3 regions of the Pseudomonas sp. S9 genome follow, and region 1 is predicted to be linked to each of the others. Evidence: predicted binding sites of a transcription regulator. Region 1 holds the regulator's gene; each other region holds the start of a gene.

Evidence for each region. The regulator FliA, encoded in region 1, starts transcription of late flagellar genes. The targets are predictions, from matches to a motif close to CTAAAGTTTNNNNNNNNNNNGCCGNTAA.
Region 2: motA (flagellar motor stator protein MotA) is a predicted target of FliA. The motif match lies at 3,226-3,253, and genes of this name have one in related genera.
Region 3: PSES9_RS0104330 (flagellar protein MotY) is a predicted target of FliA. The motif match lies at 4,619-4,646, and genes of this name have one in related genera.

Annotation. Positions count from the first base shown of each region.
Region 1 is NZ_AFFX01000001.1:46,102-54,324, forward strand. Features, by position in the region: gene flhA (flagellar biosynthesis protein FlhA) at 1-1,648, shown strand, start outside; gene flhF (flagellar biosynthesis protein FlhF) at 1,704-3,005, shown strand; gene fleN (flagellar synthesis regulator FleN) at 3,119-3,949, shown strand; gene fliA (RNA polymerase sigma factor FliA) at 3,946-4,692, shown strand; gene PSES9_RS0100270 (chemotaxis response regulator CheY) at 4,823-5,197, shown strand; gene PSES9_RS0100275 (protein phosphatase CheZ) at 5,217-6,005, shown strand; gene PSES9_RS0100280 (chemotaxis protein CheA) at 6,018-8,204, shown strand.
Region 2 is NZ_AFFX01000008.1:3,642-11,864, forward strand. Features, by position in the region: gene rsgA (small ribosomal subunit biogenesis GTPase RsgA) at 120-1,151, shown strand; gene motB (flagellar motor protein MotB) at 1,183-2,208, opposite strand; gene motA (flagellar motor stator protein MotA) at 2,219-3,070, opposite strand; gene PSES9_RS0115360 (HDOD domain-containing protein) at 3,288-4,805, shown strand; gene PSES9_RS0115365 (rhodanese-like domain-containing protein) at 4,967-5,782, shown strand; gene asd (archaetidylserine decarboxylase) at 5,861-6,739, shown strand; partial or broken gene PSES9_RS23740 (molecular chaperone) at 6,932-8,223, shown strand, end outside.
Region 3 is NZ_AFFX01000002.1:116,608-124,830, forward strand. Features, by position in the region: gene PSES9_RS0104300 (MATE family efflux transporter) at 1-817, shown strand, start outside; gene bfr (bacterioferritin) at 884-1,354, opposite strand; gene PSES9_RS0104310 (bacterioferritin-associated ferredoxin) at 1,574-1,792, opposite strand; gene PSES9_RS0104315 (peroxiredoxin) at 2,079-2,681, shown strand; gene rnt (ribonuclease T) at 2,800-3,474, opposite strand; gene pyrC (dihydroorotase) at 3,471-4,517, opposite strand; gene PSES9_RS0104330 (flagellar protein MotY) at 4,697-5,629, shown strand; gene PSES9_RS0104335 (argininosuccinate synthase) at 5,760-6,977, shown strand; gene PSES9_RS22965 (hypothetical protein) at 7,145-7,435, shown strand; gene gloA (lactoylglutathione lyase) at 7,592-7,984, shown strand; gene PSES9_RS0104350 (aminotransferase class V-fold PLP-dependent enzyme) at 8,068-8,223, shown strand, end outside.

The DNA.
Region 1 (8,223 bases):
CATGCCCGGTAAGCAAATGGCGATTGACGCCGATCTCAATGCCGGTCTGATTGAGCAGGCCGAAGCCAAAAAGCGCCGTTCCGAAGTGTCCCAGGAAGCGGATTTCTACGGCTCGATGGACGGTGCCAGCAAATTCGTCCGTGGTGATGCCATTGCCGGCCTGCTGATCCTCTTCATCAACCTTATTGGCGGTGTCGCCATTGGTATCTTCCAGCACGGTTTAAGCTTTGCCGATTCAGGCAAGGTCTACACCCTGTTGACCATTGGTGACGGCCTGGTTGCCCAGATTCCGTCGCTGCTGCTGTCGACTGCGGCGGCAATCATGGTGACCCGGGTTTCCAGCTCCGAAGACATGGGGGCGCAGGTCAACCGCCAGATGTTTGCCTCGCCGCGTGCGCTGGCCGTGGCTGCTGCCATCATGATTGCAATGGGGCTGGTGCCGGGGATGCCACATTTCTCCTTTATCAGTCTTGGCCTGGTGGCTGCCGGTGCGGCCTACTGGATTGCCAACAAGCAGCGCAAGGTCAAGGAGGAGGAAGTCAAGGAGGTTCAGCGCCAGCAAGAGCAGCTACCTGCCCAGCGTGCCCAGGACGTCAAGGAACTGGGTTGGGATGATGTGATGCCGGTCGACATGGTCGGGCTGGAAGTGGGGTATCGGCTGATTCCACTGGTTGATCGCAACCAGGGCGGCCAGTTGCTTGCGCGGATCAAGGGCGTACGTAAAAAACTGTCGCAGGAGATGGGTTTCCTGATGCCTTCGGTGCATATCCGCGACAACCTTGATCTACAGCCCAATGCCTATCGCCTGACCTTGATGGGCGTCAGCGTGGCGGAGGCAGAAGTCTATCCGGATCGCGAGCTTGCCATTAACCCGGGGCAGGTATTTGGCACCCTCAACGGGGTTGCCGCCAAGGATCCGGCGTTCGGTCTTGAAGCGGTCTGGATTGATGTTAACCAGCGCGACCAGGCGCAGTCGCTGGGCTATACAGTGGTCGATGCCAGTACCGTGGTTGCGACCCATCTCAACCAGGTGCTGCACAAGCACGCCCATGAGTTGCTGGGCCATGAAGAAGTCCAGCAACTCATGCAGCTGTTGGCCAAGAGCTCGCCCAAGCTGGCTGAGGAACTGGTGCCGGGGCTGGTATCGCTGTCGACCTTGCTTAAAGTGCTGCAAGCCTTGCTGCAGGAGCAGGTGCCGGTGCGTGATATCCGGACCATTGCCGAGGCCATCGCCAATGTCGCGCCAAAGAGTCAAGATCCCGCCGCTATGGTGGCGGCAGTTCGTGTTTCGCTATCCCGTGCAATAGTGCAAAGCATTGTGGGACTAGAGCCCGAGCTGCCTGTGATCACCTTGGAGCCAAGGTTGGAACAGATATTGCTAAATAGCGTACAGAAGGCCGGTCAAGGCTCCGAGGAAGGCATCTTGCTGGAGCCGGGCATGGCTGAAAAGCTGCAACGTTCCTTGATCGATGCAGCTCAGCGCCAGGAAATGCTCGGCAAGCCAGTGATTCTTCTGGTCGCCGGGCCGGTTCGGGCGATGCTCTCGCGCTTTGCACGAATGGCGGTAGCCAATGCCCATGTGTTGGCTTACCAGGAAATACCCGATAACAAGCAGGTCACCATCGTTGCGACGGTGGGTCAGAATTAAGCGGTGCTGAATCGCACAGATGTTGTCCAGCCGCCGCAAAACCGAGGTCACAGGTATGCAGGTTAAACGCTTTTTTGCTGCCGATATGCGTCAAGCCATGAAGCTGGTTCGTGAAGAGCTGGGCGCTGACGCGTCGATCATCGGTAATCGCCGTGTTGCGGGCGGCGTCGAGTTGACCGCCGCGCTGGATTACCAGGTTCCTGCGGCGCCCGCGCGCCAGCCGAACCCTGCCTTGGAAACCGAACTGCGCAAAACCCAGTCGAAAATTGCTGCGGCCCATGCTGAGTTGAGCCTGCGCGTCGAGCCTGAGGTGGCCAAGGATCTGCAGCTATTCGCTGAGCTGTCGGAGCAGGTTGAAAGCCCGCTGGATGCTGCCGTACGTGCATCTTCCAAAGCGGCGGCTGCGGCGGTTGATCAAAACACTATCGATGCCATGCGTTCTGAGTTGTCTGGGCTGCGTGAGCTGATCGAAGTCCAGCTCGGCTCGATCGCCTGGGGGCAGATGCAAACCCGTCGGCCCCAGCAAGCCAACCTGTGGCGCCGCCTGCAGCGCATGGGCTTGCCCGCGGATGTCGCCCGGCCCTTGCTGGAGCGCGTTGGCGAAATTGCCGAGCCTCGCCAGGCCTGGCGCATGTTGTTGGCACATATGGCTCACGCGATTCAGGTTCCCAAGCAGGAGCCGCTGGAAGAGGGTGGTGTTATTGCCCTGGTCGGCCCGGCTGGCATGGGCAAGACCACGACCATTGCCAAGCTGGCGGCGCGTTATGTACTGAAGTTCGGCGCGCAGAATATCGCGCTGGTCAGCCTGGATAGCTATCGCATTGGCGCTCAGGAACAACTGAAAACCCTGGGCCGCATTCTCAATGTGCCGGTGACGCTGGTTGATCCCAGTCAATCGTTGACCCAGGTCATCACCCCCTTGATGCGCAAACGTGTGGTTTTGATCGATACTGCAGGCCTGCCAGCCAACGACCCGGCGCTGCGAATGCAGCTTGAAGCCTTGTCGAGCCGCTCGATTAATGCGAAAAACTACCTGGTGATGGCCGCGACCAGTCAGAATCAGGTACTGAAATCGGCTTATCATAGTTATAAGCGCTGTGGGCTTATGGGTTGTATTCTGACTAAACTGGATGAAGCGGCAAGCATGGGTGAGGTTCTGGGGTTGGCGATGAGCCAGCGCCTGCCAGTTGCATATGTGACTGATGGTCCTCGAATTCCTGATGATCTACAGCTGCCGCGCAGTCATCAGTTGGTCAGCCGCGCAGTTGGCCTTCAAGCACAGGAAGAACCTTGCGAAGACACCATGGCTGAAGTCTTTGCGGGTCTTTACCAGCAACCGGCTAGACAGGCGAGTTGATGCGTCACCACATGATCTTTGATACAGCTTGCATGCAAGCTTGTTGTGTTCATCTTAGTCGAAGCTCAATGGACAGGATGCTTCTGACCAACGTGAACAAGGAGCGTAATTAAATGGCTATGCACCCAGTGCAAGTAATTGCAGTTACTGGCGGTAAGGGCGGCGTCGGCAAGACCAACGTGTCCGTCAACCTGGCAATGGCGCTGGCCGAGGAAGGCCGGCGCGTCATGCTGATGGATGCTGACTTGGGGCTGGCGAACATTGATGTGCTGCTGGGGCTTACACCAAAGCGCACGCTGGCAGATGTCATCAGTGGCGAATGCGACATGCGCGATGTGGTCATCCAGGGGCCATGCGGTATTCGCATTGTGCCGGCAGCTTCGGGCACGCAAAGCATGGTTCAGCTATCGCCCATGCAGCATGCCGGCCTGATCCAGGCATTTAGCGACATCAGTGAAAATATTGACGTGTTGATTGTCGATACCGCAGCCGGAATCGGCGACTCGGTTGTCAGTTTCGTACGCGCAGCGCAGGAAGTGCTGGTGGTGGTTTGCGATGAGCCAACGTCTATTACCGATGCCTATGCCCTGATCAAACTGCTTAACCGCGATTACGGCATGAACCGTTTCAGAGTGTTGGCCAATATGGCGCACACCCCGCAAGAAGGGCGAAATCTGTTCGCCAAACTGAGCAAGGTCACCGACCGTTTCCTCGATGTCGCATTGCAATACGTTGGCACCGTGCCTTATGACGAGTCGGTGCGCAAAGCCGTGCAGAAGCAACGTGCAGTTTTTGAAGCATTTCCACGTTCAAAATGCTCCATGGCGTTTCGAGCAATAGCCCAGAAGGTCTGCACCTGGCCTTTACCCGCCAATCCGCGTGGGCATCTGGAGTTTTTTGTCGAGCGTCTGGTGCAACAACCTGCTACTGATACGCCGGCATGACAGCGGCGTCTGGACTCCGAATGTATAGCAAAGCGCAAGGTAAAGACTTGCAACATCAGCTAATCGAACGGTATGCGCCATTGGTCAAGCGGATTGCCTATCACCTTTTGGCGCGCTTGCCTGCGAACGTTCAGGTCGATGATTTGATCCAGGCCGGAATGATCGGCTTGCTTGAGGCTTCGAAAAAATACGATGGCTCCAAAGGCGCCAGTTTCGAGACCTTTGCCGGTATTCGTATCCGTGGCTCAATGCTTGATGAAGTGCGTAAAGGCGATTGGGCACCGCGTTCGGTGCATCGCAATAGCCGCATGGTCAGTGATGCAATTCGATTAATTGAAGCAAAAACAGGTCGTGACGCTAAAGATCACGAAGTTGCGGCCGAACTCCAATTGAGTCTCGAAGATTACTACGGCATTCTTGGCGACACTTTGGGCAGCCGCCTGTTCAGTTTTGACGACCTGCTTGAGGACGGAGAAAATAGCGGCCTGCATGAAGATGTGAGTAGCAGTCAATCAGGCCCATCACGCGAATTCGAGGAAGAGCGCTTTCAAAAAGCGCTTGCCGATGCGATTGGCAACTTGCCGGAGCGCGAGCAATTGGTCATTTCGTTGTATTACGACGAAGAGCTCAACCTCAAGGAAATTGGTGAAGTGCTGGGCGTGAGCGAGTCTCGGGTAAGCCAGTTGCACAGCCAGTGCGCCGCACGTTTGCGTGCGCGCCTGGGCGAGTGGCGAGCTGGATAAATAGTTGGATACTGAAAACCTTGTATAGCGAGGCACGCAGGTGCCTAGCCAGGCCGGTTTCACGATTAGAGGGTGCATTCAGGCTGCTGAGTGCACTGGGGAAGGTACGGAGGTCGACTTGGACAAGAACATGAAAATCCTCATCGTTGATGACTTTTCAACGATGCGCCGCATTATCAAAAACCTCCTGCGTGATCTGGGGTTTACTAACACTGCTGAAGCCGATGATGGCACCACTGCACTGCCAATGCTGCAAAGCGGCAGTTTCGACTTTCTGGTGACTGACTGGAACATGCCGGGAATGACCGGTATTGAGCTGTTGCGCGCAGTGCGTGCGGATGAACGGCTGAAACAACTGCCGGTACTTATGGTGACCGCTGAAGCCAAGCGTGACCAGATCATTGAGGCTGCCCAGGCCGGTGTAAACGGTTACGTGGTGAAGCCTTTCACTGCTCAAGTGCTTAAAGAAAAAATAGAAAAGATATTTGAGCGTGTAAACGGCTGATGTCTGCGCTGAGGTTGTTATGGAACACGATGATTCCCAAGTGGGTGACTTTGAATCGACCCTGAAAAGTAATGCCCACCAATTGCTTGAAAGCCTTGAGCGCGGCAATTTTGGTGATGCTGTCCAGGTTATCAATGAACTGAACAAAGTGCGCGACCGTGGTCTTTATCACGAAGTCGGCAAGCTGACGCGCGAGCTGCACAGCGCAATCGTCAACTTCCAGCTTGACCCGCGCCTGCCCCATGCGACCGAAGTCTCGCAGATTACCGACGCAACCGAACGCCTCAATTACGTGGTGACAATGACCGAGGATGCGGCCAATCGCACCATGGATCTGGTCGAGCAGAGTGCGCCGCTGGTCAATGATATCCGCACCGAGGCGCAGAGCCTGAGTGCCGACTGGGGGCGTTTCATGCGCCGCGAAATGGGCGCCGAAGATTTTCGTGAGCTGGCCAAGCGAGTCGAGTTGTTCCTGGTCAATAGCGAGCGAGACAGTGGCAAGTTGTCAGGGCACTTGAACGATATTCTCCTGGCCCAGGATTACCAGGACCTGACCGGCCAGGTGATCAAGCGCGTCACCCAGTTGGTCACTGAAGTTGAAAGCAATCTGCTCAAGTTGATGCTCATGGCCACCCAGGTTGATCGCTATGCCGGCATCGAACATGACCAGGAGGCATTGCGTGCAGAAAAACAACAAGAAAAAAATCCATCTCAGGGTGAAGGTCCGCAGATTCATGCCGATAAGCTTGATGACGTCGCAGCGAGTCAAGATGACGTCGATGATCTGTTGTCCAGTCTGGGATTTTAGGAGCACGTCCATATGAGCTTCGGCGCCGATGAAGAAATTCTCCAGGATTTCCTGGTAGAGGCCGGCGAGATACTCGAACAATTGTCCGAGCAGTTGGTTGAGCTTGAGAGCCGCCCGGATGATATGAATCTGCTCAATGCGATTTTTCGGGGATTTCACACAGTTAAAGGCGGTGCCGGTTTTCTCCAGCTCAATGAGTTGGTGGAGTGCTGTCATATTGCGGAAAACGTCTTCGATATCTTGCGTAAAGGCGAACGCCGGGTCGATTCGGAGTTGATGGACGTTGTGCTTGAGGCACTGGACGCCGTCAATGGCATGTTCAGTGAAGTACGCGAAGGTGTCACGCCCACTGCCGCGACCCCGGAGCTATTGGCTGCATTGGCCCAGCTGGCTGAGCCAACGCCTGCTGCGGGCGTCGCCAGCCCAGCGCCAGTTGTTGCTGCGCCTGCTACTGCGCCGACTGCGGCAACCTCCAACGATATTACCGACAGCGAATTTGAACAGTTGCTCGACGCCCTTGACGAAACGCCACAGCAGGTCGATGCCCCGGCTGCCAGTGATGAAATCACTGACGATGAATTCGAGTCGCTACTTGATCAATTGCACGGCAAGGGCCAGTTCGCCACAGGCGAGGCTTCAACCGCGCCAGCCAAGGCCGAGGCGGCGGTTCCCGAAGCTCCGGCTGCCGAATCAGCCAGTGATGAAATCACTGACGATGAGTTCGAGGCCTTGCTCGATCAGTTGCATGGCAAAGGCCAGTTCGTAGCGCCCAAGGTGGCTGAGCCTGCCGCAGCTTCTGAGCCAGTGGAAAGCGCCTCCACGCCGGCGGTTGCCAGCGATGAAATCAGCGACGACGAATTTGAAGCCTTGCTTGATGAGCTGCACGGCAAAGGCAAGTTTAGCGAGCCAGTTGCCAAGGTTGTCGGCTCCGACGTACAGCCTGCCCAGGCAACTGCGGCAGTCGCAAAGGTTGCACCAGCCCGAGCTGCGGCAGCTGCGCCGGCTCCTGAAAAGGCGGCTCCAGCCAACGAAGTGGAAACCACGGTTCGGGTTGATACCGCGCGCCTTGATGAAATCATGAACATGGTCGGTGAGCTGGTGCTGGTGCGTAATCGCCTGGTTCGCCTGGGTGCAAGCAGCAACGATGAAGCCATGGGCAAGGCGGTATCGAACCTGGATGTGGTCACTGCTGACTTGCAGACCGCGGTGATGAAAACCCGCATGCAGCCCATCAAGAAAGTATTTGGTCGCTTTCCGCGGCTGGTTCGCGACCTGGCCCGCAACCTGAAAAAAGAAATCAGCCTGGAGTTGATCGGCGAAGAAACCGACCTGGATAAAAACCTGGTCGAGGCCCTGGCCGACCCGCTGGTGCACTTGGTGCGCAATGCGGTTGACCACGGTATCGAGTCGCCCGCTGAGCGCGAGGCGGCAGGCAAGTCGCGTGGTGGCAAGGTGGTGTTGTCGGCCGAACAGGAAGGCGATCATATCCTGTTGATGATCACCGACGACGGCAAGGGCATGGATGCCGACGTATTGCGTGCCAAGGCCGTCGAAAAGGGGTTGTTGGAAAAAGACGCGGCAGACCGGCTCAATGAATTTGAATGCTACAACCTGATCTTTGCGCCCGGTTTCTCGACTAAAACCGAGATATCCGACGTGTCCGGCCGGGGTGTCGGCATGGATGTGGTCAAGACCAAGATTTCCCAGCTCAACGGCACGGTCAACGTGTTCTCGGTCAAGGGCCAGGGCTCGAAGATCGTGATCAAGGTGCCTTTGACCCTGGCGATCATGCCAACCTTGATGGTGATGCTGGCCGACCAGGCCTTTGCTTTTCCGCTGGTCAACGTCAACGAGATCTTCCACCTCGACTTGTCGCGTACCAACATTGTTGATGGCCAGGAAGTGGTCGTGGTGCGGGAGAAGGCTTTGCCATTGTTCTACCTCAAGCGTTGGCTGGTAAAAGGCGCCGCGCATGAAGAACAACACGAAGGTCACGTTGTGATTTTGACTGTCGGCAGCCAGCGCATAGGCTTTGTGGTCGATCAGTTGGTGGGCCAGGAAGAAGTGGTGATCAAGCCGCTTGGCAAGATGCTTCAAGGCACGCCCGGCATGTCGGGTGCGACCATCACGGGGGACGGGCGTATTGCGCTGATTCTCGATGTGCCGAGCATGCTCAAACATTACGCACGCCGCATGTGACTGTCGCCCGCGCAGCCCT
Region 2 (8,223 bases), on a different contig from region 1:
CCGATGCGCTTCGCAGTTTAGTCGCAGCCGCAGTCTTTGGCGCCGCGCGTGGTAGAATCGCAAGCAAAATAAACGGCTGTAACTCTGCCACCCTTAAGTACCAAACCTTCGGAAACTCCATGGCCAAACGCCAACTCAATCGCCGGCAAAACTGGCGCATCGAAAAAATCCAGGGCGAGCGTGCTGCCCGCGCCGCCAAGCGCGAATCACAAGCACTGCAAACGCTGGAAGGCGGCGACCTTGGCCCAGAGCAAACCGGGCTGGTGATCGCCCACTTTGGCGTTCAAGTCGAGGTCGAAGCGCTCGAAGGGGAAATGGCTGGGCAGTTCTTCCGCTGCCACCTGCGCGCCAACCTGCCAACCATGGTCACTGGTGATCGTGTAGTCTGGCGCCCAGGCAATCAGGGGATTGGCGTAATTGTTGCGCAACTGCCGCGCAACACAGAGCTGTGCCGCCCTGACCCCCGTGGCCAACTTAAACCGGTGGCAGCAAACGTTGACCTGATCGTCATTGTCTTTGCGCCGCTGCCGGAACCCCATGCCAACCTGATCGACCGCTACCTGGTCGCCGCCGAGCATGCAGGCATCCGCCCCTTGCTATTGCTCAACAAGGCAGACCTGATCGATGAGCAAAACGCTGTCGCACTCAATGCCATGCTCGCGGTCTATCGCCAGCTAGGTTATCCACTGCTTGAGGTCTCGGCCCATCAGGGCGACGGCATGGAGCAGCTCATGCAGCAGCTTGACGGCCATGTCAGTGTGTTCGTTGGCCAATCAGGGGTTGGCAAGTCGTCGCTGGTCAACAGCTTGCTGCCCGAGGTGGAAACCCGCGTCGGCCCTTTGTCCGAGCTGACCGGAAAAGGCACTCACACCACAACCACGGCGCGCCTGTTCCACTTCCCGGGTGGCGGCGAATTGATCGACTCGCCCGGAATTCGCGAATTTGGCCTGGTCCATGTCAGCCGTGATGACGTTGAAGCCGGGTTTATCGAGTTCCACGAACTGCTCGGCCACTGCCGCTTTCGCGACTGCAAGCATGATCGCGAGCCAGGCTGCGCACTACTCAAGGCCCTTGAAGAAGGCCGTATCCAGCCACAACGCATGGCCAGCTACCGGCATATCCTGGCCAGCCTGCCTGAAGACGAGTATTAAGGAAAAGGGCCGGCAGCGCTGATGCCTATGCCTAGAGCTCGGGCTTATCGACCTTGAGCGTTCCGTCTTCAAAGATATTCAAGCGCTGCTTGATCTCTTCAGATGGCAAGATATCTGGCGCCGCCGGGGCCGGGGCGTCCGGCTTGGCTGAAGCCCCAGGCTCAGCCGCTTCCCCCGAACCCTGGGCGCCATCGATGGCGCGCTGCGCCCGCTTGGTCAATACGACTATGTCGATACGCCGGTTGACCGGATTAAAGGGGTCCTCCCGGTCGAACAACGCCGAAGACGCATAGCCCACCACCCGCGCCACTTTATCGGCGTCATAACCACCCTCGACCAACACCCGACGCGCCGCGTTGGCGCGATTGGCCGACAACTCCCAGTTGCCAAAACCGCCAGTGCCAGCAAAGGGCTTGGCATCGGTATGGCCGCTGATGCTGATTTTTTTCGGCACCGCGTTGATGGTGTCGGTCAGCGCCAGCAGGATATCCTCGAAATAAGGCTGCAGGCGTGCACTACCGATGGCGAACATGGGCCGATTTTCAGCATCCATGATCTGGATACGCAAGCCATCCTGGGTGATTTCAAAGAGAATCTGATCCTTGAAATTACGCAATTGCGGATCTTCGTTGACCTTGTTCTGCAGTTCCTGCAGCAAAAGCTCCAGGCGCTCGCGCTCCATTTGCTCGGCAATGCTTTCGGCCTTTTGCGGATCAACCGAGCTGGAGTCGGCATCTCCCGGCTGCACATCGGTGGCACTTTCCGACTCCTGGGGCTGAATCTCGGGATTCAATGTTCGGTCGGGTGAAGGGGTTGGCGAACCGCCCAGATCAATCACATAAGGGCTGGCGCTTTCAGTAAAGCCGATCGGGTCCTGAAAGTAGCCGGAAATCAATTTTTTCTGTTCAGGCGTGGCCGACGACATCAGCCACATGACCATAAAGAACGCCATCATCGCGATTGCGAAGTCGGCAAAGGCAATTTTCCAGGCACCACCATGCCCGCCGCCAACGACTTTCTTGACGCGTTTTACAATGATTGGCTGATTATTCTCCATGATTCAGCCTTTAGTTCCCGCGCATTGCCTGTTCAAGCTCGATAAAGCTTGGGCGGTGCGCCGGATACAAGACTTTACGTGCGAACTCGACAGCCAGTGACGGTGGCATCCCCGAGGAAGATGCGACCAAACCCGCCTTGATCGCCTCGTAGACATTGACCTCTTCCTTGGCGTCATGCTCAAGGGAACTGGCCAAGGGGCCAAAAAAACCATAGGAGGCCAAGATCCCCATGAAGGTACCTGCCAGTGCGGTACCGACCTTTTCACCAATCTCGGCATTATTGGCTTCGGCCAGAACCGACATGGTAATCACGATCCCCAATACGGCGGCGACGATACCCATTGCCGGCAAGCCATCGGCAATCTTCGCAACAGCATGGCTGGGATGCTCAAGCTCTTCCTTGAGACTGGCGATTTCCATGTCGAACAGGCCTTCAAGCTCATGGGGGGCCATGTTGCCGGACGACATGATGCGCAGGTAGTCACAGATGTACGAAGTCATCCGTTCGTCCTTGAGGATCGCCGGGTACTTGCTGAAGATGGGACTCGCCGCCGGGTCTTCAAGATCGGCCTCAATGGCCATCATGCCTTCACGCCGGCTCTTGTTAAGAATTTCGTAGATCAGCTTCAGCACATCCAGGTAGTAGGCGTGAGTGAAGCGCGAGCTGAACATCTTCAACGATTTCTTGAACACATGCATAAAGGTGCTGCCAGGGTTCGCCTGGAGGAATGCCCCCAAAGCCGCGCCCCCGATAATCAGCACCTCGAAAGGATGCACCAATGCCATGACATGGCCGCCAGACATGATGAAACCACCCAGGACGCTGGCGAACACCACTATGATGCCGATGATTTTTGCCATAATTTAAAAACTTATCTGACCTTGAAGTAAGGGAACGACCGAAAGAGCCAACCTGCCACGAGCAAACACGGTGCCAGGCTCAACCGATAACGCAACCCTTGGCGCGCCTGGTTTTTTCAGCCTGTTACCCGGAATAATTAAAACAGCCCTTCTCTATATCGGAAGATTTGCGCGAGACTATAGTCAGTTAATAATAAAAGCCAGTTTGGCCCACCCGATGCCCAATCAAATTGCTAGACCGCGCACATTGAAAGCATGGCTGGAGCTGTTGGATAAACAGCCACTGCCCGTACAGATCGAAAGCCGACAAAAAGTCCTGGCAGCGCTGACTGACAGTCGCCGCTCCCTGCGCGAGATAGCAGAATTAATTCAAAGCAGCCCCGCCTTGGCAATCAGCGTACTGCGCGAAGCCAATGCCTCGGAAAACAGCCTGGGCGAACCGGCTGAAAGCCTCGAAAACGCACTCAACAGGCTTGGACTGCAGCGCACGCAAACCCTGCTTGAACGCCTACCGGCCCTGAGTAGCGAAGAAATACCGCTCGCATTGCGCCAGATTCAATTGATTAGCCAACATGCATCGCAGCAGGCAAATGGCCTGTTCTCCAGCCGCCTGGCCCGGCTGTGGCAGGAAATTCACTGGGGCAGCCTGTTGTTTCTTGCCCCAGCCTGGGCACTGGTATCGGCCTACCCCGACTTGCTCGATACCTGGGAGCAACGCGTGCTGGTCAAGGCCGAACCCGCGCAAAAGGTCGAAATCGACATGCTCGGCGTGCCCCTACTCCAGCTTTGCCTGGCCCTGGCCGAACGCTGGAAGCTGCCCGAATGGATCTGCTACAGCTACCGGCTGCTGCTCAATGACCGTCGCTTTCTGGCCAAAGCCCTGCTGATTGCTCGTGACAATGAGCACCCGTTGCACCAACAGCAATGCCTGGATGCCGACCCCGACCTGCAGCGCTGGTTTGGCCAGCCTGCCAACTGCATTCTCCTGGCCAACGGCCTGGCACTTTCAGCGCACCACGCCTGGGATGGCCCGCACAGCCTGCGCTGGCAGCAGCTTACCGGTTTGTACCTGCAAGTTCCGGTTGCAGACCTGCAACAGTGGGTCCACCAACAAGCCGCAATCAGTGCGCGCAAACTGGTGACCAACGGCCTTTGGCATCCCGCGCAAGCAATGCTCTGGCCTTGGCATGTCAGCCACCTGCAGCCAGCCAAGCCGCCACCAGCCGGGATCATCGACAAGGACGACTGGCGCCAGCTTTGCCAGCAACTGCTGAGCGAGCCAAGCGCGTTTAACAATGTGTTGCAACTCACTTCCTGCGCCAGCCGCGCCTTGCATGCCTGCGGCATGCAGCGCGTCTTGTTGCTCCTGGCGGATCGCACGCAAAGCAAGCTGGTCGCGCAACACCCCATCGGCCTCAATCAAGCAGCCAACGGTCTGAGTCTTGACCCACAACACAGCCAGGTGATTCGTACCCTGCTGAGCAAACCCGGACAGCTTCGCCTGACGCCTGAAAACATGGCGCAATTCTCTGCCCGCCTGCCCGGTGCGCTCAAGGAGCTGTTTACTGGCGAACATTTGTTGCTCAGGTCACTGGGCGCCAATGGCCGTGTGGTGATGATTGCGATCACTGATTGCGGCGGCGCAGCCTTTGATGAAAGCCGCCTGCAGCTCTTCGCCAAAACCAGCCAATGCATTGAGCGTGCAATCAGCAACTTTGCCAATCGCGGACGCTGAGCGAACAGCAAAATGCCGAGGACACAATCTGACAAGCCCTTGAGATCATGCTCGTACCGCGACAGGCCGTCTCTCGTACAGCAGTTGTTCGAAGCTTATCCAGCCTTTCCGCTACAATGGCGCCCATCAACCCATCAGCAACCTATTTACTGAGGTCCGGCATGTCCGCCTTCGCTGAACTCCCACTGGTTATTGAGCCTGCCGAGCTGGCCAGCCGCCTTGATGCCCCCGAACTGATACTGGTCGATCTCACCAGTGCCGCGCGCTACGCATCCGGGCACATTCCAGGCGCCTACTTTGTCGATCCGAAGCGTACACAACTGGGCCTGCCACCAGCGCCCGGCCTACTGCCCACCCATGAAAACCTGGAGCAGATGTTTACCGAGCTTGGGCATAATCCCAATGCCGTTTATGTGGTGTATGACGACGAGGGCGGTGGCTGGGCCGGACGCTTCATCTGGTTACTCGACATCATTGGACACAAAAACTATCACTACCTTGATGGCGGCTTGCTCGCCTGGCTCGCGGAACACCGCGAAGTCAGCGTCGCCCAGCCAGCCCTGCACAGCGCCAAGGTCGAACTGCAGCTCGATGACAGCCCGGTCGCCAGCCGCGAATACCTGCAAAGCCGGCTCCGCGCCAGCGACCTGGCAATTTGGGATGCGCGCGGCCCGAGTGAATACAGTGGCGAGAAAGTGCTGGCAGCCAAAGGCGGCCATATTCCTGGGGCCATTAACTTTGAGTGGACCGCAGGCATGGACCCGGCCCGCTCGCTGCGCATTCGCCAGGATATGGCCGAGGTGCTGCACAATCTCGGTATCACGCCCGACAAAGAAGTGATTACCCATTGCCAGACGCACCATCGTTCGGGGTTTACCTACCTGGCGGCAAAAGCCCTGGGCTATCCCAATGTCAAAGCCTACGCCGGTTCCTGGGGCGAATGGGGCAACCACCCCGATACCCCGGTAGAATGCTGAGCAATCGCTTGCACACGCATTAGCCAGTGCAGTGCCTGCAACATCGCCGCACTGCACAATCAAGAAAGCCTCTAAGGAATTGCAATGAAACAACGCCTATTCATCATCAGCCAATATTTGCTGCCACATCATTTGTTGTCGCGGCTGATCGGCTACGCTGCTGAGTGCCGCACGGCCTGGTTCAAAAATCGCCTGATCAACTGGTTCATCAAGCGCTACAACGTCGACATGAGCCAGGCGCAGGTCGAAGACCCAACAGCTTTCGAGCATTTCAATGCATTCTTCACCCGTGCCCTCAAAAACGACGCACGCCCACTCGACCTCAGCGATGACGCAGTGCTCTGCCCGGCAGACGGCGCCATCAGCCAACTTGGCAAAATCGAGCACGGCCGGATATTCCAGGCCAAGGGGCACAATTTCAGCGTGGTCGAATTGCTGGGCGGCGATACCCAGCTGGCAAGCCCGTTCATGGGCGGTGAGTTTGCAACGGTTTATCTCTCGCCCAAAGACTATCATCGCGTGCACATGCCGCTGTCCGGCACACTCAAACAGATGATCTATGTGCCAGGTCGCCTGTTCTCGGTCAACCAGGCCACAGCTGAGAACGTGCCTGAGTTATTCGCCCGTAACGAACGCGTGGTTTGCCTGTTCGACACCGAGCGTGGCCCGATGGCCGTGGTGCTGGTTGGTGCAATGATAGTTGCCTCGGTCGAAACCGTCTGGGCTGGCCTGGTCACACCGCCTAAGCGCGAGCTGAAAACCTTTGCCTACGATGAAGCTGCACGCGCGCCAATCCATCTTGAAAAAGGCGCCGAAATGGGCCGCTTCAAACTAGGTTCGACCGCCGTTGTATTGTTTGGCCCCGAGCAGGTTAAATGGAGCGAGGCCCTGACCGCAGGCAGCAGCGTCCAGATGGGTCAACTCATGGGTTCCAAAGCGCTGAAGGCTGACGCATAGACACCGCACGACACCCAATAGTGTAGAGTTGCAAAATCGCTCGATCAGGGATTCCGGGCAGGACTGAGTCATAATGAACTGGAGCAATAGCTTTGTGACTCAGCTACCTACGGCGAGCTTTTTATCCAGTGTCACACAGGGATGATGCTAGAGTTTCTAGTATGACCACTAGAATGTTGGCCCTTTGCCGGCATGGAGTATTCAGGTTTGACTGAGACACAAGCACCTCACCTCTTGCTTCGCGTTTCGACGCCGAAAAACCAGAGCCTGTCGTTCTGTGACTCTACGCCGCGTGACCTCAAACGCTGGATAGCCCACCTGCCCAAAGCCAATATTGGCGAGACAGCTCGCCAGCTTTACCAGGCTCTGGTCGAGATCAACCAACTACTGACCCCTTCCGACAATCGCTTGCAGCTTTTGGAGTTGTTGCGCCCGGAAGTGCACTATGTCTGTCAGCATCTGGAAAAGCACTTCCTCAATCAGGCCATCGTCCTTGACGAGCGCCCGCGCAAGGTTGCCAACCTTTGCCAGGCCCTGCAGAACCATCTGGCAAACGGCTACAAGCTGGTTATCTCGCGTAACGTCATCAAAACCACCAAAGAGTCGAAGCAACTGCTGACAATCGCCCTGCAACGTGCGATCCACAGTCTTTGCGGTCCACTGGTGCGAGCCAGCCAGTTGTATTGCCCCGTTCCAGAAGGGTTGTGGTTTGAGTTGCATCAGCTGTATTTGATAGCCAAGCAGCGCGGCTTGAAAAACATCGTGGTGCGTGATCCTTTGGCCCGCCGCAGCCAAGGCTTGAGCGTCGAGCAAAACTATATCTTCGCGGCATTGATCGGCTGCTCGCGCTGTAACCAGATGCGCCAGAGTTCGATTGCCCGTGTCGCCGAAGCGCTTGAGCAATGGAGCACGCTGGTCAATATCGAGGACGGTAACGACCCCGAAAGCTTTTTCGCAATTGCCACCCAGCTCGATGGCCCGCCACGCTACACCTCGTTGTTTCAGAGCAAAGACCTGCAGATTGCGATCGGTATCGACACCCATCCGCTTGTCGATGCACTCAAGGAACACCTGCTCCTTGCACCCGAGGCGGCAGGCAAGTCACGCCTGGTGGTGCCGGAAGGCTTGAGCATCGACCTTTTGCAGCACCTGAGCGCCGCCTGGGGCGATATTTCCGAGCGCACTTTCCAGCGCAGCACAGGCCAGGGCTCGCTAAACCTGTGCATTGGCATGAGTGCACTGCACTATTTCATCGCCAACAAGCCCACATTTGCCGACATCCTCAAGCTACCCGTTGAGGTCAGCAAAGTTGAGTTCAAAGAATCAACGGGCAGGCCGGACATCTGGTCAAACGCCTTCGACGCCCAGAAAAATCCATCCTGGGATCATGGCCTGCCTTTAGAAGAGATCGAATACGAAAAACCGCAAGCGCCAGCCCATGCCAGCGCGCCAAATGAGCCTGCCCGGCAAGACGCCGACAGCTC
Region 3 (8,223 bases), on a different contig from region 1:
GGCGACTTTGGTGACTCAAGCAATAGCGGCCAGCTTGGGGATGTGGGTGTTTTTGCGCGGGCGCCACGGGATTCAAGTCAAGTGGGCAGGGTTCAAGCCGGACCTGGGCTATATCCGCAAAGCGTTCTTTCTTGGTTTCCCAGGTTCGGTTGAACTCTCTACTCGAGGCCTGGGGCTGATCGTCATGTCTTTTCTGGTAGCCAGTTTCGATACCGGCACAATCGCCGCCTACGGTATTGGCGCCAATATTCTGCAAGTCATCACCATTCCCGCGATGGGCATTTCAATGGCCGTCTCGACCCTGGTCGGCCAGAACATAGGCGCAGGCAATATCAACCGCGCCTCGAAAATCACCCAGCTAGGGGCCTTGTATGGCTTTGTTGGCCTGACTGTCGTGGGTTTGCTGGTGTATGCGATTGCCCCACACCTGGTGGCGTTCTTTGTGCCGGGCGAGGCCGTGGTGATCAATCAGGGCACGGATTTCATTCGCATCATGGCGTTGGCCTGGGGCTGCATTGGTATTCAACTGTGCATCGTTTCTGCATTCAGGGCCTCGGGTAACATGCTCAGTGCGATGGTTATCGCGCTGGTTGCACAGTGGATGCTGCAATTCCCGCTGGCCTATGTATTGGCCAAGCACACGCAGTTGGGTGCTGCTGGCTTGTGGTGGTCATTTCCGGTCACCAATGTGCTGATCGCGATTATTTCATTGTGCTGGTTTGCCAGAGGCGACTGGAAGAAAACCCGGCTCACCGAGGAAGATCAGCAGGTGCGCAGGGTTTCTGAGGAAGCTTTGGTTGAAGAGGGCTATCGCTAGCTCGTTATTGGAGGCATAAAAAAACGGCAGCCCGGGGCTGCCGTTTTTTTGATTCAAGCAACAGGATCATTCGTCCATTTGCGACTGCAGGTAGTTTTGCAGGCCAATGGCCTCGAGCAGGCTGAGTTGGGTTTCGAGCCAGTCGATGTGCTCTTCCTCGGAGCACAGAATATCTTCCAGCAATTCACGGCTGGCAAAGTCGCCAACGCTCTCGCAGTAGGCAATCGCGGCTTTCAGGTCGGTGTGCGCTTTGTGTTCGATCTTCAGATCGCACTCAAGCATTTCCTTGGTATTTTCACCAATGAGAATTTTGCCAAGGTCTTGCAGGTTGGGCAGGCCTTCGAGGAAAAGAATACGCTTGATCAATTTGTCAGCGTGTTTCATTTCGTCGATCGATTCGTGGTACTCGTGCTCGCCGAGTTTTTTCAGGCCCCAGTCTTCGTACATGCGGGCATGCAGGAAGTATTGGTTGATCGCGACCAGCTCGTTACCGAGGATCTTGTTCAGATGCTGGATGACTTTCTTGTCGCCTTTCATTTGCGTGCCTGCCCTGTGCCGAAAAAATATGTGAAGCAAATTTTGAGCGCATAAACTACTACTGTCAAACCTAAGTGTTTGATAGATAAGTTAAATTTAAACTTAATACGAATGTTTAAGTTCTGCATCTAAGTATTAAGTCATTGAATTTTGGGCATAAAAAAGCCGGATCTTAAATCCGGCTTTGGATAGGTCTGGTTTTAGCTGCGATAAAAAATATCAAGCAGCTACAAAATTGGCCTGATAGGCGAGGGCGCCCTGGTTGGCATGGACCTCGGTCAGGGTCTCGCGGACAACCGATTTGGCCAGGCAGGCGCATTTTCCGCATTGGCTGGCAACGCCTGTTGCTTCACGGACTTCACGGTAGCTGCAGCAACCTTCGTAGATTGCATCGCGGATCTGGCCGTCAGTGACACCTTCGCAGAGGCAGACATACATAGTTAAGACTCACTGCTCAAAGACTGTTTCGTTGCGATGGATACTAATGTTAATGAGAATGCTTGTCAAAGCCATCCGCAGCGTATGTTGGATAAATCGAAAAACCCTGATGAACGGTTATCCCCTGGCTGAGTTGCCTTGCAGGACCCAAGGTCAAAAAGCGGTGGGCGAGGCCTAAAATCGAAGTGTATGATGGTGGGCCCAGTCAGTGCGGGGAGCGTCATTGCGTTGTCGTGTTATAGCGCTAGGCTACTCGCACTACTCAAAACTTTTTAGGAGATATCGAATGAGCGTACTCGTAGGTAAGAAAGCCCCTGATTTCGACGTCGCAGCTGTATTGGGTACAGGCGAAATCGTTGACAGCTTCAGCCTGTCCTCTGCGATCAAAGGCAAATATGGCCTGGTATTTTTCTACCCGCTGGACTTCACCTTCGTATGCCCTTCGGAGCTGATCGCTCTGGATCACCGTATTCCTGAGTTCCAGGCGCGTAACGTTGAAGTGATCGGTGTTTCCATCGACTCCCACTTCACCCACAACGCATGGCGCAACACCCCGGTAGACAAGGGCGGCATTGGCCAGGTCAAGTACACCTTGGCAGCTGACATCAACCACGACATCTGCAAAGCCTACGACGTTGAGTCTGAAGGCGGCGTGGCTTTCCGTGGCGCTTTCCTGATCGACCTCAACGGTGTTGTTCGCTCGCAGATCGTGAACGACCTGCCGCTGGGCCGTAACATGGACGAGCTGCTGCGTCTGGTTGATGCCCTGCAGTTCACCGAAGAGCACGGCGAAGTTTGCCCGGCAAACTGGAAGAAAGGCGACAAAGGCATGACTGCATCGCCAGACGGTGTTGCTGCCTACCTGTCCGAGAACGCTGCCAACCTGTAAGGGTTTGCCTTCAGGTGGGCGCTGCTCACCTGAGCGTTACCTGGCGCATAAAAAAACCGGCTTATGGCCGGTTTTTTTATGCGTTGTTCATGAGTTCAGCATCGCCCGTGCAAGGGCTTCAGTCGTCGAAGTCTTCCCAGCCACCCATCTCTTTCCAGCGGTTGACGATGCCGCAGAACAGCTCGGCTGTCTTTTCGGTGTCGTAACGTGCCGAATGTGCTTCACGACCATCAAACTCGATGCTCGCCGCCTGGCAGGCTTTGGCCAGAACGGTTTGGCCATAGGCCAAGCCAGCCAGGGTTGCGGTGTCGAAGCTTGAGAATGGATGGAAGGGGTTGCGCTTGATGCCGGTACGGGCAACCGCCGCATTAAGAAAACCAAGGTCAAAGCTGCTGTTGTGCCCAACCAGAATGGCGCGTTTGCATCCATTGGCTTTCAGCGACTTGCGCAGGCCACGGAAGATTTCAGTCAGGGCATGTTCCTCGCTCACCGCCATGCGCAGCGGATGATCAAGCTTGATGCCGGTGAACTCCAGCGCCGCCTGTTCGATGTTCGCCCCCGCAAAGGGTTCTACACGGAAGAAGTGGGTGTGGTCGGGGTACAGAAAACCCTGTTCATCGATCCCTACTGTGGTTGCGGCGATTTCCAGCAGCGCGTCGGTGGCACTGTTGAAACCGCCGGTTTCGACATCTACCACCACCGGCAGATAGCCGCGAAAACGCGCCGCCATTGGGTGGCGCGGGCCTGAGGGCGCGTTGCCCTCCAGTTCTTCTTCGTACTGATCTTCACTCATTGAGTTTGCTCCAGCAGGCGCCAGCGCAGGGTTTCACCAGCACGCAGTGGAGTAACAGTTTGCTCACCGAAAGGCAGGCTGGCCGGTACGTCCCAGTCGTCACGGACCAGGGTAATGGTCTCGGTATTGCGCGCCAGGCCATAGAAGTCGGGGCCGTTGAGGCTGGCGAAGGCTTCGAGTTTGTCCAGGGCATTGCGCTGCTCGAAAGCTTCGGCATACAACTCTATAGCGGCGAAGGCTGTGTAGCAGCCGGCGCAACCACAGGCTGATTCCTTGGCGTGCAAGGCGTGCGGCGCCGAGTCGGTGCCGAGGAAGAACTTGCGATTATCGCTGGTGGCGACATCAAGCAAGGCTTCCTGATGCACATTGCGCTTGAGGATCGGCAGGCAATAGAAGTGCGGGCGAATACCGCCGACCAGCATGTGATTGCGGTTGTATAGCAGGTGGTGAGCGGTAATGGTTGCGCCTACGTTGGCAGGTGCGGCCTTGACGAACTCCACGGCATCACGGGTGGTGATGTGTTCGAAAACGACTTTCAAGGTTGGGAAGCGCTCGACCACTCGACCAAGGTGCTCATCGATAAACTGTTTTTCGCGGTCGAAGATATCGATGTCACTGCGGGTCACCTCTCCATGAACCAAGAGCGGCAAGCCGACTTCGGCCATGGCTTCCAGGGTGGCGAATATATTGTCGATACTGGTCACGCCGGAATCGGAGTTGGTGGTCGCGCCGGCTGGGTACAGTTTGGCAGCATGGACAAAGCCCGAGGCCTTGGCGCTGCGAACATCTTCAGGGCTGGTCTGGTCGGTGAGGTACAGCACCATCAACGGTTCGAACTGGCTGCCTTCCGGACGGGCGCTGAGTATGCGCTGGCGATAGGCACCGGCTTCGCTGGTGTTGCGTACTGGCGGAACCAGGTTGGGCATGATGATGGCACGGCTAAAAGTACGCGCAACGTCAGCCACTGTGTGCGGCAGAACAGCTCCGTCGCGCAGGTGAATATGCCAGTCATCGGGACGCAGCAGAGTAAGACGGTCGATCATGGAGGCTTCCAGGCGGGTAAAACGTGGCTCGAATCCTACCGGAAAACCCCCATCAGAGCACGCCGTCCGTGCGCTTAACGCGCAAATCCACGACCAGCGTACTTAAGTTTTTGCGCCTGCAACCGATATCAAAGGCAAACCCGTGATTACGTGTGGAGCCCACCGTGCGCCAACTTTCGATGACCCCACTGTGCTTGCTCATTGGCTTGAGCACCTGTTTGCCTGCATGGGGCATTAGCTTTCAGACGCGTCTGGAGAATGTTGAGTGGACAGTGGAGGGCGATAAGTTCGAGTGTCGGCTGTCGCAGCCCGTGACGGATTTCGGCGTCGGTGAGTTTGTCAGGAAGGCTGGTGAGCAAGCCACTTTTCGTTTGCAGACCCAAGGCCGCTGGCTGAGCCCTGGCTCGGCAACCTTGCTTGCGGCGGCCGCACCGTGGCAGCCGGGACGCTCGGATATCAACCTGGGTCGGGTTGGGGTTAGCGACGGCAATATTCCGTTCAACAGTTCCCAGGCCCAAGCCGGACGTTTGCTCGCCGGGTTGCTGGATGGTCGCAGCCCGTTGGTGCAGCATCTGGCTATTCAAGGAGGAGAGCGGGTTGAAGTCCGCCTGCTACCGGTCAAGTTCAAGAAGGCCTACACCGATTACCTGGCCTGCACCGCCAAGCTGCTTCCGGTTAACTTCAATCAGGTCAGGCAGAGTCGCATTGGCTTTCCCAATGGTGGCGTCGATCTTAATCCAATGGCCGAGGCCAAGCTGCAGATACTCCTGGATTTCCTCAAGTCGGATCCTGCGGTCAATCGAATTCTGCTTGAGGGCCATTCCGATAACAGTGGCAGCCGTTTGACCAACCGCGACTTGTCGCGGCGCCGGGCAATGGCGGTCATGAGCTACCTGGAAGCGCACGGTGTGCCAGCGGAGCAAATCACCATGCGCTTCCACGGCGAGCGCTACCCAATAGTGCCCAATAACAGCCCGGCCAATCGGGCGAAGAACCGGCGCGTGTCCATCACTTTGGATAAAGTCCCCGAGCAGGCTGTTGAAAAAGCCCCGGATGAGCCGGCTCCGGCGCCAAAAGCTACAGCGCCAGCCGATCCCGCCGCGACTTCCTGACCGGGTTTTTGCAGTCGCATCGGCTAAACAATTTGTCGCCTCGTCGTCTTAAGCTGTCGCGCCTCTGTAAATTGGCCGCCAGGGTCAGTAGAATGGTCGGCTTTCCGTACAACCCCATGGAGTTCATGGCATGGCCGATGTAAACAAGGTAGTCCTGGCATATTCCGGTGGCCTGGACACTTCAGTGATCCTCAAGTGGCTGCAAGATACTTACAACTGTGAAGTAGTGACCTTCACTGCTGACCTCGGTCAAGGCGAAGAAGTTGAGCCAGCTCGCGCTAAAGCTCAGGCCATGGGCGTCAAGGAAATCTACATTGATGACCTGCGCGAAGAGTTCGTTCGCGATTTCGTCTTCCCGATGTTCCGTGCCAACACTGTTTACGAAGGCGAGTACCTGCTCGGTACCTCGATCGCGCGTCCGCTGATTGCCAAGCGCTTGATCGAAATTGCCAACGAAACCGGCGCTGACGCCATTTCCCATGGTGCCACCGGCAAAGGCAACGACCAGGTTCGTTTCGAACTGGGCGCCTATGCACTCAAGCCGGGCGTCAAGGTGATTGCCCCGTGGCGCGAGTGGGACCTGATGTCCCGCGAAAAACTGATGGATTACGCTGAAAAGCACGGCATCCCAATCGAGCGCCACGGCAAGAAGAAATCGCCATACTCGATGGATGCCAACTTGCTGCACATCTCCTATGAAGGCGGCGTGCTGGAAGATACCTGGACCGAGCACGAAGAAGACATGTGGCGTTGGACCAAGTCGCCAGAGCTGGCGCCGGACACCCCAACCTACATCGAACTGACTTACCGCGCGGGTGACATCGTTGCCATCGACGGCAAGGAAATGACGCCTGCAACTGTGCTGACCGAGCTCAACCGCATCGGTGGCGAGAACGGTATTGGTCGCCTCGACATCGTCGAGAACCGCTTTGTCGGCATGAAGTCGCGCGGCTGCTACGAAACCCCAGGCGGCACCATCATGCTCAAGGGGCACCGCGCCATTGAGTCGATCACTCTGGACCGCGAAGTCGCTCACCTCAAGGATGAGCTGATGCCTAAGTACGCCAGCCTGATCTACAACGGTTTCTGGTGGAGCCCTGAGCGCACCATGCTGCAGCAGATGATCGATGCCTCGCAGGTCAACGTGAACGGCGTGGTTCGCATGAAACTGTACAAGGGTAACGTTATCGTTGTCGGCCGCAAGTCGGATGAATCGCTGTTTGATGCCAACATCGCAACCTTCGAGGAAGACGGCGGAGCCTACAACCAGCAAGACGCCGCAGGCTTTATCAAGTTGAATGCCCTGCGCATGCGTATTGCTGCCAACAAGGGTCGCAAACTGATCTAAGCTTTCAGTAGTCCATCAAGCCTCATATAGCCTTGTCTATATGAGGCTTTTTTATGCGTCATTGGTTGGCGCGAACAGGTGAAAAGTTGGCTCATCTCTGACGGTTCAGGCGTTTGAGCCATGGCGGATAACCTTCGCGTTGTCCGCCTTTAAAAGGAGTAGTGCTCATGTACAAATTACTCGCTGGCCTAAGCCTTGGCCTGTTTTGCTTGAACCTCCAGGCTGGGGTTATTGACCCCGATTGCACCCCTGAAAAGGCAGCTAAAAGCGCAGCCATGAAAGCCACCGTGGGTGTTGGTGGTCGCTGTGATGCAAAAGAAGCCGCTTCCGATAGCATGGGTCTGGACGACAAGAAAGATAAGGTCGATGACGCAAAAGATGGTATCTCCGACAAGAAGGACCGGGCGCATGATGCCAAGGACGATCTAGGCCGAAAAACCCTCAAGAAAGCGCTTTAGAGCGCTTTCCCTATAATCCAGGTCCAGCGCTCCAGGGGCTTGATCGAGCGCAAGACTGGTCAGAATCCGTTAGGGCGCTCACAATAGGCTTTCATTTAGTAGAGGCCAAATAGTGGCCTTTTGCATTTGCCATAACGACTCTATGGAGCCTTTATCATGCGCTTGTTGCATACCATGCTACGCGTCGGCGATATGGATAAATCCATCGCTTTCTACACCGAAGTGCTGGGCATGACCCTGCTGCGCCGCAAGGATTATCCGGACGGTAAATTCACCCTGGCCTTTGTTGGCTACGGGGATGAAGCGCACAACTCGGTACTTGAACTGACCCACAACTGGGGCACCGAAAGTTACGACCTTGGCAACGGCTACGGGCACATTGCCCTGGAAGTCGAGGACGTTTACAAAGCCTGTGATGACATCCGCTCGCGCGGCGGCAAGATTACCCGTGAACCAGGCCCGATGATGCATGGCACCAGCATTCTTGCGTTTGTCGAAGACCCGGACGGCTATAAGATCGAGCTGTTGTCGCCCTCACGCAACGACTGATTTGCCACTTGCCAGCCCAGGGCACTGTGCTGCAATCCAGCCGAGCCCTGCGCATTTACTGCCACTGTCTACAAGGTAACCCTATGCACAATTCAGTCTCATCTGTTGATCCAGAAGGCCTGCTTGAATATTCGGTGGTGTATACCGATCGTTCGCTGAATCACATGTCGCAGTCATTCCAGCAGGTCATGAATGATATTTCGCGCACCCTCAAGCAGGTTTATAACGCCCATGCAGTG